2 linked regions of the Niabella beijingensis genome follow. Each later gene encodes a partner of the first gene's protein in a complex. Links are inferred from orthologs where the notes say so. Each region holds a gene or a part of one and is shown in the gene's direction. Other genes may lie near its edges.

Region 1 (3,210 bases):
TTCCCTGAATAGCCGATCGGCCAACTGAGAGTGAAAGTATAGTAGGCCGAAATACAATTAACAGAAATTGGGTTGATGATGGGAGTGTTTTTTTATTAGTGCTACTCATTTGATGGGACCTGCATTTGATGATAAGATATTCATATCAGTTTCACGTGGAACATAGAGTTGAATTCGGATTTGATTGTAGTTGTTGAATTGTTTGCCTGGAGCGGTATAAGTTATTTTAGGTGAAAGATGTTTGATATCGCGGATTTCAGTGGGTTCTGTGTAATAGATATTAAAAGAAGTGTTCCACGTGGAACAGCTGATTGTTTGTAGCACTTTAAATTTCTTCTTTTAAATATTGAATTATTGGTGTTACTCAACCTTTGTGTATTTATTTGATCTGTTGTCCCCGCCTAGTATTTTATTGTTCCACGTGGAACAATAAAATTCCAGCGCATTCCTACTGATCGTTGTTAAAGGTATCCGGAATAAGGCTTATAAAAAGGAATGGTGTAATTTTGCACCCATGTTTCCAGAGTATGATGTAATTGTTGTTGGGGCAGGGCATGCCGGTTGTGAGGCTGCCGCTGCCGCCGCCAATATGGGATCAAAAACCCTGTTGGTAACTATGAATATGCAGACCATTGCACAAATGAGCTGTAATCCTGCAATGGGTGGGATCGCAAAAGGACAGATCGTTCGTGAAATTGATGCATTAGGCGGTTATTCGGGTATTGTTACGGATTTATCCATGATCCAGTTCCGGATGCTTAACCGTTCTAAGGGCCCGGCAATGTGGAGCCCCCGTGCGCAGAGCGACCGCATGTTATTTGCTGCAAAATGGCGGGAACTATTGGAGCAAACACCCAATCTTGACTTTTACCAGGATATGGTAAAAGGATTGTTGGTAAAAGATGGGAGGGCGGCAGGAGTGATCACGGGCCTGGGACATGAAATAAAGGCGAAAGCTGTAGTACTAACCAATGGAACTTTTCTGAATGGTATTATACATATCGGTGAAAAACAGTTTGGTGGTGGGCGCGTGGCAGAAAAAGCTGCAAGCGGGATCACTGAACAGCTGGTAAGCCTGGGGTTTGAAAGCGACCGGTTAAAAACAGGAACACCTCCGAGAGTTGACGGAAGAAGCCTGGACTATTCCAAAATGGAAGTACAGGATGGGGATGATGCGATCGTTGGTTTTTCCTTTACGGATACTCCCAAGATCGACCCGGAAAAACAACGCTGCTGCTGGATCACCTATACTGATCAGAAAGTACATGATATGCTGAAGACAGGATTTGATCGAAGTCCGATGTATGCCGGAAGGATCGACGGGGTGGGTCCCCGGTATTGTCCGAGTATTGAAGACAAGATTAATCGTTTTGCGGACAAGGAACGGCACCAGCTTTTTGTAGAACCGGAAGGATGGAATACCGTGGAGATCTATGTTAACGGGTTCTCTACTTCTTTACCGGAAGATGTGCAGTACGCTGCATTACGGATGGTGCCAGGATTTGAAAATGTCCGGTTTTTCCGGCCCGGGTATGCGATTGAGTACGACTATTTCCCCCCAACGCAGCTTAAAAACACATTAGAAACAAAAATAATAAGTAATCTGTATTTTGCGGGTCAGATCAATGGAACCACGGGTTATGAAGAGGCCGCCTGTCAGGGAATCATGGCAGGTATCAACGCACACCTGGGAACAAAGGAAGCCGATCCGTTCACATTAAAGCGGAGTGATGCCTATATCGGGGTGCTTATTGATGACCTGATCAATAAAGGTACCGAGGAACCGTATCGGATGTTTACCTCCAGGGCAGAGTATCGTACCCTGCTTCGCCAGGACAATGCGGATATACGACTGACGCCGATCAGCCATCAATTAGGACTGGCGTCTTCAGAAAGAATGGATAATGTCCGGCAAAAAATGGATAATGTTGCCAATATCAGATCATTTTTGAAAGATATAGCCTTAAGACCCGAAGAAATCAACGGTTATCTTACCTCATTGAATTCTTCTCCTGTTACAGAAAGGCAAAAGGCGGAAAAGATATTATTACGCCCGGATGTGGAGCTGGAACACCTGATCGATGCCATACCTTTTCTCAAAGAACAGGTAAAAAATTATACAAAGGAAGAGCTGGAGCAGGCATCCATCCTTACCAAGTATGAAACCTATATTGAAAAAGAAAAGGAGCTGGTGAACCGGATGAGTGAGATGGAGCATCTTTCCATCCCTCCGGGATTCGATTATTCCCGCCTTAATTCCCTGGGAAATGAAGCAAAGGAAAAACTAAACCGTATCCGGCCACAAACCCTGGGCCAGGCCAGCAGGATCTCCGGCATCAAGCCGAGTGATATACAGATCCTGATGGTGTATATGGGCCGGTGATCAGCTGATCTTTCTGCTCGTTTTTTTGTTATTAAAAATTCATTCCGGATCAACAGATCATTTATGCTAGTAAGAACTGTCGCGTTTTTAACTGTAATACTCCTTGGGTGTGCCGGGAACAGCATTGCTCAGAATCAAAACAGTGAACACCTTTCCGGTTTTTTTACAGCTACCGGAACGTATAAATTTTCCCCCAAATGGATGGCCTACCTGGAACTGCAGGCCCGGTCCATAGAAAAATTCCGTACAATTGACTATTATGAAATAAAGGGAGGAACCGGCTACAATTTCAATGAAACAAACCAGGCCTTTGTTGGTCTGGGCCGTTATACAACCTATAAAGAAAAAGGACTTAACCAGGAAGAATTCCGGTTATGGCTGCAATATACGTTCAGTCATTATATATCAAAACTTGACCTGGACCACCGGGTGCGGGCTGAACAGCGCTTTTTTCATTTTCCGAAAACGGATGAGAACACAACCGATCAGCGGTACCGGTACCGGTTGAGTGCCACACTTCCATTAAACAAAAAAAAGGTGACGGCACAAACCGTCTTTCTCAATGCGTTTAACGAGATCTTTCTTGGTCCCAAAGCCAATGCCTTTAAACGAAACCGGGTTTATGCAGGCGCCGGCTATCAGTTTAATCAGAATGTTGGAATAACCACCGGTTATCTCTGGCAACGGGAGCTTTCCCCTGAAGGCAACAGGAGCCTGCATTTTATCCACATGTCTGTGAATGTGGTGATAGACCGCTGGGCGGATAAAGATAAACGGATCTTTATACCCGTTGCCGATTAGCAGGCCCCAAAAAATACGAAAACATT
Region 2 (3,169 bases), 830 kb from region 1 along the record:
CATTGAAACCAAGCCGTTTAAAGATACCGATCTCACCGCCCTCGTTAAACATTTTTACTTTGCTGCGGAACCGCTTTTCCGAGCTGCTTTCATAACTGCGTAATTCATAGACCCGCTGGTCTTTCGGGCCATTCAGCCGGGGTTGTTGCAGTACCGGTGCCCCCGAAAACGATTTTAAAAAGATGGTTTCGATACGGTCATAGATCCCGGCCTTGTTAGCGCTGTTGTAATAATCTGTTGCCGCCTTCAGATAAACCGGATCCTTTTGCAGGCGGTCTGGAAGCGCTGTCCATTGCCGGAGTTCGCGGAACGGGGTGAGGACATAGATCTTTTTCTCCGCGGCTGTGTCATTCGTAAGGGCCCTGAAAACTCCGACCCGTTGCAGCTGCAGCCGGTGCAATGCCGGCACAAGTGCCTGTTGCAGGTATTGATCCAGTTGGGCTTCCTGCTGTTGGCTGGTATAGTAAAAGACCTGTAGCTGAAAATATTCTCTTATCGATCCGGCTTGCGCTGCGGACCGGTTGACGATCATCAGCAGTAAAAGGGAAAGGGCAAATACACGTTTCATGGAATGCTGTTGTAAAACGTAAAGTTAACGGATACCGGTTGTTTTTCACCTTCTTTCATCTGCGACTGAATGCGTACTTTTGAAAAATGAAGGTGCTTTCTGGTTTTGATGATACTATTGCTGCTATTGCCACTCCTCCCGGAATTGGCGCGATCGGCGTTATCCGGCTGAGCGGCAGGGCAGCCATTCCGGTGGCGGATGCGATATTTAAAGGAAAAAAGCTGGAAAAGCAGCCCTCACATACGGTTCACTTCGGACATATTATTGCTCCGGAGGATGGCACGCTGATCGATGAAGTGGTAGTGACCCTCTTCCGGTCGCCCAGGAGCTATACGGGTGAAGATGTGGTGGAGATCAGCGGACATGGGTCCCCCTATATATTACAAAAGATACTGGAAGCCGCTGTTTCAGCCGGTGCACGGCTGGCAACCGCGGGAGAATATACGCAGCGTGCCTTTCTCAACGGAAAGCTGGACCTGGCGCAGGCGGAAGCGGTAGCGGACCTGATCGCTGCGGATAGCCGGGCGCAGCAGCAGGCAGCATTGCAACAGCTGCGTGGCGGATTCTCGGGAGATCTGGCAAAACTACGGGAGCAGTTGATCAACTTTGCCGCATTGATCGAGCTGGAGCTGGATTTCAGTGATGAGGATGTCGAATTTGCCGACCGGGCACAGTTCAGCGCATTGATCACCGATCTTAAATCCCAGGTTTCAACGCTCCTGGATTCTTTCCGTCTTGGCAATGTGATCAAGAACGGGGTCCGTGTGGCGATCATCGGGAAGCCCAATTCCGGGAAAAGCACCCTGCTCAATGCCTTGTTGAATGAAGAGCGCGCCATCGTAAGCGATATTGCGGGAACTACAAGAGATACGATAGAAGAAACCCTGAACATAAAGGGTGTCCTGTTCCGGCTCATTGATACGGCAGGGATCCGGGAGCATACTACCGATCAGATCGAAAGTATCGGTATGGAGCGCAGCAAACAGAACGCGGAAAAAGCAACGATTCTATTGCACCTGGTGGATGTAACCGATCCGGATACATCGGAGATCGGCTGGCTGAAACCTTTTGCAGAAAAAACGATCCTTGTAAAAAATAAGATAGACCGCGAAGACAGCCATCAGCTGTCAGCTGGCAGCGATCGGATTTCAAATCCCCAACCTCCAATCCTTATCAGCGCAAAAAATAATCTCGGTATTGAAGTGCTCAGGAACCGGATGTATGAAAAAGCGGTAGGGGAGGTCATTCAACCCGAAAATAGTATCGTTACCAATGCCCGGCATTATGATGCGCTTTCAAAAATGATGGAAAGTCTGAACAGCATCGAAGCGGGTATGGACCGGCAGCTGACCGGTGACCTGCTTTCCATCGATATCCGCCGCACCTTGCATTACCTGGGTGAGATCACCGGGCAGGTGGAAGTGGACCGTGATATCCTGGGAACGATCTTCGGGAAGTTTTGTATCGGGAAATAAACATAAGAAACATCATATCTAAAGCCAACCAATTTCTACCCGGTACAATTACATAGAGCGGCAATGGAAGAAGCTAAGCAGTATTTCAATACAGATCAGAGTATCTGTAAAATCTATCGCCTGTTCTGCAAAGTGCTATGTAAGGAAATTACTAAACATACATATCAAGAATGATATATGCGAGTACTTACATACTTGACCATTTATGTTGATGTTTAACCAGAAGAGGGATTGGTGTGTGCCAATGAATCGGTTATTAGATGGTCTTGAATGTAAACAAATAACTATTTTCAAGCGCTTGTTATTGATCCGGATTGGTGGAGTGTTTAATAAAGAAAGGAAAAAATAGTAAAATGAATATAAAAAAACTGACTTTGCCGGCTGCTTACGACTGCTATTACTTGTTTGTAATGGGCGCAAACGTAGCTCCAGGAATAGAAAAATTAAATTTTTGTCGATTGGCGCCCAACCTATATCCGCTCCCATTGGTACGACAACACTTCTAAAAAATTGAGGTTTAAATTGAAGGCAGAACTACCTGGGGAATTTTTAGGGCAAACTGTAGAACAGGCACTGAAAAGTGGCAACACAACAATACTTAAACTATTAACTGACGGAATATTTGTAAAATAATGGAAAAAGATAGCACTATAATAAATTAATTAGTAGAGTGAAGTTGACAATTAACTTCAACCTACTAAAGATTGTTGATTTCTGGGAAGCTGATCTTTGTGCGATAGGATTAAAAAAACCAACTAGTGTATATTTCAACATTTAACTATACTGAAGATGGCTTAAAAAGATATGATGTTGATTTGGAAATAACCCGCGACAAATCAAAAAACGAATCAGCAAAATTCAATTTTAACTTTCACGCTTTAGGAAACAGGGCCTGAACCTGGCAGAAATTCTGAGTTTACTTGTCATAGTGCTGCATTATATATTTAAAATAAAACAGCATCTTCTCGTAATTTTCGATGCTGATATATTCATTGGTACTATGAATACTCTGCTGCTCCGCACTATTGATTTTAAAGGGGATGAAGCGGTAGATGTTTTTGCTGACAATCTGGTATTTATATGCATCCGTTCCGCCTACCGTAAGATAGGGGGTCGTCAAAACCCC

The links.
Region 2: the proteins of mnmG (region 1) and mnmE are in contact, whole or in part, in a solved structure (PDB 9HIP), measured with the Escherichia coli proteins. The link is inferred for Niabella beijingensis from one-to-one orthologs.

What each region holds. Positions count from the first base shown.
Region 1 is NZ_JAIQDI010000001.1:2,493,102-2,496,311, reverse strand. Bases 72-2,948 are described here. They hold mnmG (tRNA uridine-5-carboxymethylaminomethyl(34) synthesis enzyme MnmG), read left to right. Parts: upstream 72-514; coding sequence 515-2,383; downstream 2,384-2,948. Other genes in these bases: K7B07_RS10365 (DUF2490 domain-containing protein), read left to right, coding at 2,447-2,948. Also shown: more of K7B07_RS10365, read left to right, coding at 2,949-3,184. UniProt on the Escherichia coli protein: NAD-binding protein involved in the addition of a carboxymethylaminomethyl (cmnm) group at the wobble position (U34) of certain tRNAs, forming tRNA-cmnm(5)s(2)U34.
Region 2 is NZ_JAIQDI010000001.1:1,661,066-1,664,234, reverse strand. Bases 13-2,848 are described here. They hold mnmE (tRNA uridine-5-carboxymethylaminomethyl(34) synthesis GTPase MnmE), read left to right. Parts: upstream 13-654; coding sequence 655-2,043; downstream 2,044-2,848. Other genes in these bases: K7B07_RS06965 (NIPSNAP family protein), read right to left, coding at 13-568. Outside these bases: more of K7B07_RS06965, read right to left, coding at 1-12; K7B07_RS06955 (M20/M25/M40 family metallo-hydrolase), read right to left, coding at 2,960-3,169. UniProt on the Escherichia coli protein: Exhibits a very high intrinsic GTPase hydrolysis rate. Involved in the addition of a carboxymethylaminomethyl (cmnm) group at the wobble position (U34) of certain tRNAs, forming tRNA-cmnm(5)s(2)U34.